One region of the Synechococcus sp. 60AY4M2 genome, then DNA from elsewhere that is predicted to be linked to it. Evidence: riboswitches for the same ligand, from Rfam matches in the RefSeq annotation. Region 1 holds a riboswitch; each other region holds the start of a gene.
What was found. A riboswitch is a leader RNA that binds a small molecule or an ion and turns the genes downstream of it on or off. The one in region 1 is predicted to bind cobalamin.
Positions count from the first base shown of each region.

Region 2: it holds a riboswitch for cobalamin, as region 1 does, so the genes downstream of both, SYN60AY4M2_RS10275 (sirohydrochlorin chelatase) here and SYN60AY4M2_RS01900 (TonB-dependent receptor) in region 1, are expected to answer to the same signal.
Region 3: it holds a riboswitch for cobalamin, as region 1 does, so the genes downstream of both, SYN60AY4M2_RS02665 (TonB-dependent receptor) here and SYN60AY4M2_RS01900 (TonB-dependent receptor) in region 1, are expected to answer to the same signal.

Region 1 is NZ_AUMZ01000001.1:445,165-449,379, forward strand. Features, by position in the region: gene leuS (leucine--tRNA ligase) at 1-1,436, shown strand, start outside; gene SYN60AY4M2_RS01895 (formylmethanofuran dehydrogenase subunit E family protein) at 1,531-2,094, shown strand; cobalamin riboswitch at 2,176-2,317, shown strand; gene SYN60AY4M2_RS01900 (TonB-dependent receptor) at 2,362-4,215, shown strand, end outside.
Region 2 is NZ_AUMZ01000001.1:2,335,376-2,339,590, forward strand. Features, by position in the region: gene SYN60AY4M2_RS10265 (PAP/fibrillin family protein) at 1-125, shown strand, start outside; gene SYN60AY4M2_RS10270 (hypothetical protein) at 122-1,030, opposite strand; gene SYN60AY4M2_RS10275 (sirohydrochlorin chelatase) at 1,142-2,170, opposite strand; cobalamin riboswitch at 2,200-2,336, opposite strand; gene SYN60AY4M2_RS10280 (heavy metal translocating P-type ATPase) at 2,465-4,215, opposite strand, start outside.
Region 3 is NZ_AUMZ01000001.1:604,754-608,968, forward strand. Features, by position in the region: gene SYN60AY4M2_RS02660 (DUF1565 domain-containing protein) at 1-1,665, shown strand, start outside; cobalamin riboswitch at 1,757-1,898, shown strand; gene SYN60AY4M2_RS02665 (TonB-dependent receptor) at 1,938-3,881, shown strand; gene SYN60AY4M2_RS02670 (DUF1636 domain-containing protein) at 3,979-4,215, shown strand, end outside.

The sequences.
Region 1 (4,215 bases):
ACTCCGGCCCCCTGGACGGGATCCCGGTGGGCAAAGGCCCGGGGCAAAGTGTAGAAAGGGCCATCGCCTGGCTAGAAGAGCAGGGGCTGGGAGAACGGCAGGTCAACTACCGCCTGCGGGATTGGCTCATCTCGCGACAGCGCTACTGGGGCTGCCCCATTCCCATCATCCACTGCCCCCACTGCGGCATTGTGCCGGTGCCGGAGGAGGATCTGCCGGTGCTGTTGCCCGAGGATGTGGAGCTGACGGGGCGAGGGGGATCCCCCTTGGCCCAGTTGGAGGACTGGGTAAAGGTGAAGTGCCCCGCCTGTGGTGCCGACGCCCGCCGCGAGACGGACACGATGGACACCTTTATCTGCTCCTCGTGGTATTTCCTGCGCTTTAGCGATCCCCGCAACGACCGCGAGATCTTCCGCAAGGATCTGGTCAACGCCTGGCTGCCGGTGGATCAGTACGTGGGCGGCATCGAGCACGCTATCTTGCACCTGCTCTACGCCCGCTTTTTCACCAAAGTGCTGCGGGATCTGGGGTTGCTGAATTTCGATGAGCCCTTCTCCCGCCTGCTCACCCAGGGGATGGTGCAGGCGCGCACCTACTACAACCCCAACAAGTCCGGCAAGGATCGCTGGATCCCCACAGCGCTGGTTAAGGATCCCAACGATCCGCGGGATCCCGAAACCGGCGAGCCTCTGCAAGTTATCTACGCTACGATGTCCAAATCCAAGGGCAACGGCGTGGATCCGGAAGAGGTGCTGGCCAACTACGGGGCAGACACGGCCCGCATGTTCATCCTCTTCAAGGCGCCGCCGGAAAAGGACTTGGAATGGGACGATGCCGACGTGGAAGGGCAGTTTCGCTTTCTCAACCGCGTCTGGCGACAGGTGTACGACTTTGTCAGTCGCGGTGGCGGGACGGCGTCCTTGCAGGCCAAGGTCGAGGCGGGATCCCTGACCAAGGCGGAAAGAGATCTGCGCCGTGCCGTCCACACGGCCATCAAGGAAGTCAGTGAGGATCTGGAGGAGTACCAGTTCAACACTGCCATTGCCGAGCTGATGAAGCTGAGCAATGCCCTAGCCGAGGCGGGGATCCCGGACTCGCCCGTCTACGCCGAAGGGATCCGCACCCTGGTCTTGCTCCTGGCGCCCTTTGCCCCCCACATTGCCGAAGAGCTGTGGCAGGCCCTGGGCGGTACCGACTCGGTGCATCGCCAGTCTTGGCCCAGCTACGACCCGGCGGCGCTGGTGGCCGATACGGTAACGATTGTGGTGCAGGTCAACGGCAAGCTGCGCGGCTCCTTTGAAGCCCCTGCCGATGTCACGCCGGAGGAGCAGGAGCGGCTGGCTCTGCAGTCGGAAGCGGCCCAGAAGTATCTCCAAGGGGCGACGCCGAAGAAGGTCGTCGTGGTGCCGAAGAAGCTGGTCAACGTGGTTGTCTAGCTCTCCGTTTGCTCAGATAACCTCCCCCCCTGCATAGGCAAGACCCAGGAGCAGGGCTTAGGATACTGCCTTGGGGTTTAGTTCTTGTCTGCCTATGCGCAAGCGATGGGTTCTCAAGCCGCAGCAGCTTCCTCTGCTGTGGATGGCCATTCAGCTAGCGGTCGGGATCCCTGCCCTGGCCCACCCCAGCAGCTCTGCCAATCCTCCGGCTGCCCTTGAGGCTGCCACCCAGCGAGTTACCGAAATCCACGGCGGTGCTGGCCCCTGGGCGGTGGTGGGTTATCGCATGGGGATGCGGGCTCTCAAGGAGCTGGGCTTGGCAAGTCCCCTCCCCCCCACCTCCCCAAGTCGCTTTGTGGTGGAAGTCATTCACGAGTCGCCGCTCCAGATTCCCTTTGCCTGCATCGTGGATGGGTTGCACGCCGCCACTGGAGCCAGCTTGGGCAAGCTGAACTTAAAGCTGGTGGAGGTGGACTCCCTGGACAAAATGCGCAGTGTTGTCATCCATCGAGAAACTGGCAAGCGAGTGGAGTTTCAAGTCTTGCCTGGGTTTATTGCTAAGTACCGAGAGCTGCCCCCAGAACGGCTCATGGCAGCGGGGCAAGAAGTTCTTCAAATGGCCGACGAGGCTCTTTTCCGTCTCACGATTAGACCCTAGCGCCGATCCCCCCCAGCAGGATGGGAACTCCAGGGCGGGAGAGATATGATGCCTAGCACGGCTTTTTCCAGAAGGACTAAGGAGAAAGCTGTGCCGCTAGGTTGCTCTGGGGATCAGCCAGGGCAAGCAATGGGGAAAGTCCGGTGCAAATCCGGCGCTGTGCCGCAACTGTGATGGGCAAAAGCCCTCAGTCAGGATGCCCGCCTGCGGCTTCAGCTCAGGGCTCAGCTCAGAGCCCTTCCGCGTTGCACGGAGCAAGGAGCTGACATGAAAAAGACAGTTCTAGGTCTCAGCCTTGGGCTGGGAAGTTGGGTTTTGGGGATCCCAGCCTGGGCGCAAGCAGTCTTGGATACCGGCCTCAGCGCCGAGATTTTGAATCAACCCGTCACCACCCCGTTTCGCCGTCCTGGCCTCTTGCGAGAGTCTTCCCGCCCCGTCTATGTCATCACCCGCCAGCAGATGCGCGAGCAAGGGGCAAGAACCGTGCAGGAAGCCCTGCGCTATCTGCCCGGCATCCTCAGCGATGGCACAGCCGGCACCCAGTTGGGGGCTCTCAGCTCTCAGTTCATGCGAGGGGCGCGAACGGCCCAGGTGCTGGTGCTGTTGGATGGCCGCCCCCTCAACGATCTGGGTTTTTTCGGGGGGTTTGACCTCTCGCAAATCACCACCGATGTCGTCGAGCGAATTGAAGTCTCCCCCGGCGGCGGCTCTACCCTGTACGGCTCAGACGCTGTTGGCGGCGTCATCAACATCGTCACGGTGGAGCCCCAGCCAGAAACGGAGACAGTGGTGGAAGCGGCGGTCGGCAGCTATGGCCTCAATGAGCAAGGGATCCAAAGCCGCGGCCAAGGGCAGGAGCTGGGCTGGGTGCTCAGCTACCGTCGCCTGCAGAGCAACAACGACTTTCCCTTTACCATCCGACGGCTGGGCAAGTCGGGCAGGCGGGAAAACTCAGCGGTGGAGTACCACAACTTGCAGGCCAAGCTCACCTGGCAACTGGCCGAAGACCAAGTCCTAACGGCCAACGCCCTCTACCTCAACAAAACCTTCCGCGTGCCCGGTAGCGTAGACTTTCCTTCTCCCGATGCCGAGCAAACCACCAACGACCTGCTGCTGGATCTCAGGTGGCTGTGGACTCAGGAGACAGGATCCCTGCAAGCTCGACTCTTTTTGGACGATCTCAACTACCGCTTCAGCGCCCCGCAAAGCCAGGGATCCCGCGACCTCATCCTGCGCGATAGCTGGGGATCCCAGCTCCAGTATGCTTGGAAAGCCGGCGAAAACCTAGAAGGAGTCCTGGGGGCAGATTATCGCTCCATCTCAGCCCGCAATACAACTTTTTCGTTTGCCAGGGGTTCTACCAATGTCAACTACGACGATACGGTTAACCAGGGAGCCCTGTTTGCCCGCCTGGATTACAGCCCAGATCCCCGTTTCCACCTCGACTTCGGCATCCGCCAGGACTTCAGCAGTTTGGCCAGCGGCTCGGCTACCTCGCCTGCTCTAGGGATCCGCTGGGCTTTGGCGGAAGGCACCACCTTGAGGGCCAGCTATGCCGGCAGCTTTCGCACTCCCTTGATCTCGGAATTGTTCTTCCGGCTGCGCGGCTTTTTTGAAGTGGATGGCAACCCCAATCTCCGCCCAGAGCGAGGGGAAAGCTTTGACATTGGCTTAGATCAAGCCTTGGGAGATTTTGGCCTGCTGCGCTTGACTTTTGCCCACAACCGCATCCGCGATGGCATCACCTTTGTCAGCCTTGGGCCGCGCCGAGGAACCTATGAAAATATTGGGCTGGTTGAATATACCGGCCTGGAGGCAGCCTTAGATGTGCGGCTAGGGGAAAACTGGACGCTTTTTGCCAACTACACCCTCAATGATCCCATCATTCGCGCCGCCCTTGACCCAGCTACAGTTGGCAAGCAGCTAGCCTTTGTGGGAGCCGATAGCCTGAACTTAGGCCTGACCTACCGTCACGAGCAAGGCTGGTACAGCTCAATTTTAGTCCATCACATTGGGAGCTTTTTTACCAACAACACCAACACGGAATCCCTACCAGGCTACACCACCGTAGCTTGGCGAGGAGGGATCCCGTTGACTGAGGACCTAAGCCTAGAGATGGGG
Region 2 (4,215 bases), 1.9 Mb from region 1:
ACGTTCGCCGCCGCGAGCCAAGGGGTTGGCTGGATATCACCTATTTGGATGAGGACCTGCGGATTGGGCGTGGCAGCGAAGGGAGTGTGTTTGTCCTGCAGCGGGTGAGCCGAGGCTGCGGCTAGCCGGAGGTGCCAGAGAGTTCGGCGGCGGCAATTTCAGAAGCAGTCGTCTTGGGAGTTAGGGTAGAGCCTATCTCCCAGAGGGTCTGCAGGGCGCGGTAGGACTCCCGCAAAGTCCGCAACTCCTGTTGGGATTGCTCCAGTTGCCGGGCCCATTCCTCCTGTTGGGAGCGCAGCTTTTGGTTTTCGGATTTTGTGCGCTGCAGGAGGCGCTTAAGTTTTTGCTGCTGCTGCTGGAGTTGGGCCCGCTCGGCTTCCGACTGCTGCAGTTGGATCCCTTGCCGTTCCAGCTCTATTTTTAGGGTGGTAACTTGCGATTGAAGTTGGCGGAGCCTGTGGCGCAGTTCCCGCTCTGGTGTGGGTTTGGCCGGTTTGGAGTTTGGGGAAGAGGGCGGGGGTGATGTTTGGAGATTTTGCAAGTGCCGTTGCAACCGTTGGGCTTGGGCCTGCAGAACTCGGCACCGCTGCTGCTCGCTGCGCAGTTGCGCTTGGGGGCGTTCGCAGGTTTGGATTTCGGCTTTCACCTGCTGCTTGGTGCGGTCGAGGATCTTTTGGTGGCGAAGCTGGGTTTGGCGGATCTCCTCAGCCACTTGCAGAGGACGCGGATCCACTTCGGGTTGCCGCGGCCTACCACCGTGATCGGCAGGATCGAAGGGAGACACAGCCGCCAACAGCGATTCTCGAAAGTCAGGCCAGGAATGCGACTGCAGACCCATCTGAACCAGCCGCCAAACCCCGTAGGAGGCCCCAATTGCAGCCAGGAGCCCAGGGATCCCGGCCAAGGACAGGGAAACCTTGGGCAGGGTCGGCAGGATCTGATCCAGCAGGCCCACCACCAACGCGAAGACAAAGATCCCGCTCCCCGCGGCAGCGGCACCTGAGACCCAAGAGGAGCGGGAGAACATCATCGTTTCTGTTTTTTCGCTAGCAGAACCACCGGAGCAGGAGAACCAGAGGTCAGGTTCACAGATCGCCTGCCTGCATCTCAGTTTATCCCGCCGGCAGCCTCTGTTTCTCGCTTAGGGCACTTGCCAAGCCCGCTGGTGGTAGCTCTGCAATTCGGCCCAGGGATCCGCTGCTGCTGCGGGGGTATGGCCGTGGTTGTGGTGATGGTGAGAGTGATGGTGATGGGATCCGTGCCCATGGGAGTCATGGTCATGGTGATGAGTATGCCCCGCTCCCAGCTCTGCGCTCACCGCCAGGCGAAACTTGCAGAGGTGGCAGTTCATCAGGGTTTGGCCCTGGAGAGCTTCCTGCTCCAGTTGCTGCAGGCTGTGCAGCACCGCGTCCACAAGGCCCAATTCCGGCAGCATCAGCCAGTCGATCTCGGGGTATTGGCGTCGCCGTTCTTGCACCGCCGCCTCGATTTTTTTCACCAGCACCCCTGTAAAGAGAAAATAGGGCAGCACAACCACCCGGCGCGGCTGCCAAGAGAGGGCCCGCTCCAGACCCACCGGCAGGCGGGGATGGGTGATGCCGATAAAGCAGGTTTCCACGGCAGCAAACCCGGATCCTTCCCAAAGCAGCCGGGCCAGCTTACAGGCTTCGGCGTTGGCTTCGGGATCGCTGGAGCCGCGACCGACAAACAGCAACACCGTTTCCGCCCCTGGGATCTGCTGCGGCTGGGCAGCCAGCAGAGTGGCCAATCGCTCCCGCAACAGTTGCAAGATCTCGACCCGGATCCCCAGCGGCCCGCCGTAGTGGATGCGCAACTGCGGGTGGAGGGCCTGCAGACGATCCAGCTCCACCGTCACGTCGAACTTGTTGTGGCGCGCCCCAAAAAGCAGCAGCGGCAGGGCCACGATCTCCTGCCACCCTTGGGCCAAGCATTGTTCCACCCCCTGGGCAATACTGGGCTGGGCTAGCTCCAAAAAGCAGGGGATCACCGGCCGATGGGGGGTGAGGGATTGATAAACTTGGGCCAGCTCCAGAAAGGCTTGCTGCCCTTCAGGGTCACGGGATCCGTGGCCGATGAGCAACAGGGGCAGGGGGACAACAGGAGACTGCCCAACCGCAAGCGGAGGGGAAACACTGAGGGTATTCAACACAAAAAACTCCGTTCCTTGTGAATCGCAAGGGGTACAGGACAACGGCAGGTGGGTGTTCTGGCTGAGGGAGGGATCCCATCACAGTTGCGTCACAGTGGCGGACTTGCACCGCGCTTTCCCCAGTCTGCCTGAGCCTTTTAGGTTAGCTTGCCGCTTGTCGTTCACCAAGCCCCCTGGGGGGGATGTCCTTGTCTGCCAGAAGATAGCCCTGAGGCATGAGCGGTACGGCAGACTCATGCTCAAAGGGCAGCAAAACTGTTGCCGCGCTAATCCCCCTTGCCCCTGGGAGAGGGCCTAACGCCGGCCCGCTGGTCTGGGGGGCTGAAAGTGTCGCAGGCGCAGGGCATTGGCGACCACCGAAACGGAACTCAGGGCCATGGCTGCCCCCGCCAGCATAGGGTTGAGCAACCAGCCTGTAAAGGGATAGAGCGCCCCAGCGGCAATCGGGATCCCCAGCGTATTGTAGATAAAGGCGAAGAAGAGGTTCTGGCGGATGTTGTTGAGGGTGGCCCGGCTGAGTTGAATGGCTGTGGCGACTCCCCGCAGATCCCCCGACATGAGGGTAATATCGCTGGCGGCCATCGCCACATCCGTACCTGTGCCAATGGCGATCCCCACATCGGCTTCTGCCAGAGCCGGAGCATCGTTAATGCCATCTCCCACCATCGCCACCCGGTGTCGAGGTTGTCTGAAGCTGCGAATGTAAGCTGCCTTCTGATCGGGGCGGACTTGGGCAATTACCCGCTGAATGCCTGCCTGCCGGGCAATCGCTTGGGCCGTAGTGGGGTTATCCCCGGTTAGCAGGATCACCTCTAGACCCATCTGTTGCAGCTGTTGCACTGCCTCAGGAGAGGTGGGTTTGAGCGGATCGGCAATGGCCAACAGCCCCACCAGACTCTGGGATTGCGCTACGCCGATCACCGTTTTGCCCTGGCTTTCCCAATTCTGAACCCGCTCTGACCAAGAGGGATCCCAAGGGATCCCCATCTCCTGTAGCCAGCTCAGCCGACCGATGCGGATCCACTGGTCTTCCACCCAGGCTTCTGCCCCACTGCCTATCCTTGCCTGAAAATGCTGGGCAGGAGGGATGGCAATTTTTTCCGCTTCGGCTTTCTGCACCACCGCCTGGGCCAAAGGATGTTCCGAGTGCCGCTCCACCGCCGCTGCCAGGCGCAACACCGTCAGGGGAGAGGAGCCGTGGGCCCAAATATCGGTGACGGTAGGGCGACCTTCGGTCAGGGTGCCAGTTTTGTCCAAGACCACCGTGCGCAAGTGGTGGGCCAATTCCAGGCTGTCGGCACTTTTCACCAGGATCCCCAATTCTGCCCCTCGTCCCGTGGCCACCAGGATCGAGGTGGGGGTTGCCAACCCCAGCGCACAAGGGCAGGCGATGATCAGCACCCCAATCGTGTTCACCAAGGCCAGCGTCAGGTTGTCCGCCAGCACCCACCAGAGCACGAAAGTTAGAACTGCCACCCCGATCACTGCCGGCACAAACCAGGCAGTCACCCGATCCGTCACCTGTTGAATTGGGGCTTTGGATCCCTGAGCTTCCTGCACCAAGCGCACGATCTGGGCCAGAACTGTGTCTTTGCCCACCCGCCGCGCTTCCATCACAAAGCTGCCCGTCCGATTCAGCGTTGCCCCAATCACCTCATCCCCCGCCGATTTGAGTACAGGCAGGCTCTCGCCGGTCACCATCGACTCGTCGAGGGTGGAGGATCCCTCTAGGATTACCCCATCCACCGGCACCTTCTCGCCGGGGCGCACCCGGATCCGATCCCCCACCTGCACCTCCCGAATGGGGACATCCTGCTCCACCCCCTGGCGGATTACCCTCGCCGTTTTCGGTTGCAGCCCGATCAGCTTGCGAATGGCTTCGGAGGTTTGCCCCTTAGCCCGTTGCTCCATCCACTTGCCCACCAGGATCAAGGTGGTGACCACCGCCGACACTTCGTAATACACATCGGGATGCAGTCCCTGCCGATGGAAAGAGTCGGGGAAAACCGTTGGGAAAATGGAATAGAAGAAAGCCGCGCTCGTCC
Region 3 (4,215 bases), 160 kb from region 1:
CTGTTGAGCACCAGCTTACTGCTGGCGGCAGGAAGGGATCCCAGTTGGGCGCAAACTTCCCTGGACACCGGCCTTTTGGAGAAGCAGGCCCTGCCCCAAGCGCCGCCGCTGCCGGACGACCGCCCCGCCATTTTTGTGGATGCCGCCAATGGCAGCGATACCCAAGGGGATGGATCCCGCAACAACCCCTTCAAGACCATCACCCATGCCATCAGCCGGGCGCCAGCCGGCAGCATCATCCAGCTTCTGCCGGGGGTGTACAGCGCAGAAAGCGGCGAAGTCTTCCCCATCCGCCTCAAGGCCGGCCTTATCTTGCGCGGGGACGAGTCCACCTTGGGAGAGGGCTACCTGATCGATGGCGGCGGCACCTACATGAGCCCGACCTTGGCCCGGCAAAACGTTGCCCTGCTGGCAGAGACCGGCTCAGAGGTGCGGGGGGTTACCCTGCGCAACCAGGGTCGGCGCGGCTACGCCCTCTGGGTAGAATCGGCTTCCCCGCGCATTCTCAACAACAGCTTTGTGGGCAGCATCCACGACGGCATTTTCATCGCCGGCGCCTCCAACCCCTGGATAGAAGGCAACCGCTTCTACAAAAACGGGGCCAACGGCATCTCCGTCTTGGGCACCTCCCAGCCCACCATTGTCAACAACCTCTTCCAAGAGACCGGCTTTGGCCTCACCATCGACCAGCGCTCGGCGCCGATTGTGCGCAACAACCGCATCCTGCAAAACCGCACCGGCATTGTGGTCGGCGGCAGCGCCCGTCCCATCCTGCGCAACAATCTCATTGCCCGCAACCTGGAGACTGGCCTGACAGCTATCACCACCGCCCAGCCAGATTTGGGCACGGCTTCGGATCCCGGCAACAACATCTTTGAGGGGAACGGCCAGTACGACATCCACAACGCCACCCGCGGCCTGCGCCTCAACGCCAATGGCAACCAACTGGCCGGCAAAACCAAAGGGGAGCTGGATCTGGCCGGCCAGACCACGGTGGCTGCGCTGCCCAGCAACGCCCCGCCACCCATTGCGGCAGGCGGCTTGACGCTGCCCACAACTCCGCAGGCCGAGCCTCCGGCTCCCAGCAGGGATCCCCAGCCGGCGGCGGCCTCTCCCACCTTGCCGGTGGTGACGGTGCCCCAATCGACTGCCCCCGTTCCCCCTCCTGCAGCGGGATCGGGAGGGCGCATTTTGCCCAGTGCCCCCCCTCAGCCGGCAGGCGCTCAACCCCAGGAGTTTGTTGCCGTCCCCTTCACCCCCGATGGCTCCACCACGCCTGCCCAACCGGTTGAGCCTGCTCCTGCCACTCCCGTCCGCCAGCAATCTGTGGCTCCTCTCACGGATATTACTACCCTCCTGCCACCCCCGGCTCGCCGACAAGCGGGCAGCAGCCCAACAACCCCCCCTGTTCCCGTTGCCGCGGCTCCAGAACCGGCGGTAGCCCCAGCAGAGTCGGCCACCCGCTTTCGTGTGCTGGTGACCCCCAAGGGCAGCGACGATTTGCAGCGGCTGCGGCAGCTCGTCCCCGAAGCGGTGGAGACCGTGTTCAACGGCAGGAGGGTGCTGCAGGCCGGCCTCTACGACAGCCGCAGCCAGGCCCAGTCAGTCTTGGATCGGCTGTTGGACGCCGGCTTTGACGCGGTGGCGGAGATGATCTTCCGTTGACCTCACTGCCCAGGGATCCCCCCCGGCAGGATAGGAACTCCCCAGCAGGGAATGTATGATGCCTAGCACGGCTTTTTCCAGAGCAATGGGGAGGAAAGCCGTGCCGTCAGGTTGTCCTGGGGATCAGCCAGGGCAAGCAATGGGGAAAGTCCGGTGCAAATCCGGCGCTGTGCCGCAACTGTGATGGGCTGAGGCCCTCAGTCAGGATGCCCGCCTGCGGCTTTGGCTCAAAGCTTAGCCCTTCCGCGTCGCACGGAAGCAGGAGCAACCGGATGAAAGTAACTGTATGTCTCAGCCTTGGGCTGGGGATCTTGAGTTTGGGGATCCCGGCCTGGGGGCAGGCAATCTTGGATACCGGCCTCAGCGCCGAGATTTTGAATCAACCCGTCACCACCCCGTTTCGCCGTCCCGGCCTGCTGCGAGAGTCTTCCCGCCCAGTCTACGTCATCACCCGCCAGCAGATGCGCCAGCAAGGGGCAAGGACGGTGCAGGAAGCCCTGCGCTACTTGCCCGGGATCCTCAGCAATGGCACAGCGGGAACTCAGTTGGGAGCTCTTAGCTCTCAATTCATGCGAGGGGCGCGAACGGCGCAGGTATTGGTGCTCTTGGATGGCCGCCCTCTCAACGATCTGGGTTTTTTCGGGGGGTTTGACCTCTCCCAAATCACCACCGATGTCGTCGAGCGAATTGAAGTCTCCCCCGGCGGCGGCTCTACCCTGTACGGCTCAGACGCCGTTGGCGGCGTGATCAACATCGTCACGGTGGAGCCGCAGCCAGAAACGGAGACGGTGCTGGAAGCGGCGGTCGGCAGCTACGGTCTCAATGAGCAAGGGATCCAAAGTCGCGGCCAAGCCCAGGATCTGGGCTGGGTGCTCAGCTATCGCCGTCTGCAAAGTAACAACGACTTTCCCTTTGCCATTGAGCGGCTGGGCAAGTCAGGCAGGCGGGAAAACTCGGCGGTGGAGTACCACAACTTGCAGGCCAAGCTCACCTGGCAACTGGCCGAAGATCAAGTCCTAACAGCCAACGCCCTCTACCTCAACAAAGCCTTTCGCGTGCCCGGCAGTGTAGAGTTTCCCTCTCCCGACGCAGAGCAAAACACCAACGATCTGCTGCTGGATCTCAGTTGGCTGTGGACTCAGGAAACAGGATCCCTGCAGGCAAGAGTCTTTTTGGACGATCTCAACTACCGCTTCAGCGCTCCGCAAAGCCAGGGATCCCGCGACGTCATCTTGCGCAATGGCTGGGGATCCCAGCTTCAATATGCTTGGCAGGCCGGCGAAAACCTAGAGGGAGTTTTGGGGGCAGATTATCGCTCTATCTCAGCCCGCAATACGACTTTTTCTTTTGCCAGGGGTTCTGCCAATATCAACTACGACGATACGGTTAACCAGGGGGCCCTGTTTGCCCGCCTGGACTACAGCCCGGATCCCCAGTTCCACCTCGACCTGGGCATCCGTCAGGACTTCAGCAGTTTGGCCAACGGCTCGGCCACCTCGCCGGCTGTGGGGATCCGGTGGGCAGTTGCCGAGGGAACTACCTTGAGGGCCAGCTACGCCGGCAGCTTTCGCACCCCCTTGATCTCGGAATTGTTCTTTCGGCTGCGCGGCTTTTTTGAAGTGGATGGCAACCCCAATCTCCGCCCAGAGCGAGGGGAGAGCTTGGACATCGGCCTGGATCAAACCTTGGGAGATTTTGGCCTGCTGCGCTTAACTTTTGCCCACAACCGCATCCGCGATGGCATCACCTTTGTCAGCCTTGGGCCGCGCCGGGGAACCTATGAAAATATCGGGCTGGTCGAATATACCGGCCTGGAAGCGGCTTTAGATTTGCGTTTGGGGGAAAACTGGACGCTTTTTGCCAACTATACCCTCAATGATCCCATCATCCGCGCTGCCCTTAACCCGGCCACAGTTGGCAAAGAGCTAGCCTTTGTAGGAGCCGATAGCTTCAATCTAGGCCTAAGCTACCGCCACGAGCAGGGCTGGTACGGCTCGATTTTGGTCCATCACATTGGGAGCTTTTTTACCAACAATGCCAATACGGAATCCCTGCCAGGCTACACCACCGTGGCTCTGCGCGGCGGGATCCCGTTGGCTGAGGCCCTGAGCCTAGAGTTGGGGATCGACAACCTGCTGGATGAGCAGTATGAAGTTTTCCCCGGCTATCCCGGAGTTGGCCGCACGCTGAGGGTGAACTTGCGGGGGCAATTTTAGCGATATCCCAGGCTGTTTTTAACTCTCCGGCTGACCACTTTTAGCGAGAACTTTCCAAGTTGATTGTCTGCTTTACGGTTTAGTTTGGATGCAACTTATGGCGATCTCAACCAACTCTCTATCTCCTAACTTTTCTCCATCGACAACTTCGGCTCAAGCTGAGGCCGAACATTACCTCTGGATCTGCACCACCTGCGGATCTCGCTGGGTGAACGGCCAAAAAGAAGGGACTAGCAAAGGAGAAATGCTCCTGGCCGCCTTGCAATCGCAAGTGCTCAATTCCCAATTGCACCTGAAGCCAGTTGCCTGTATGAGCGGCTGCAGCCATGCCTGC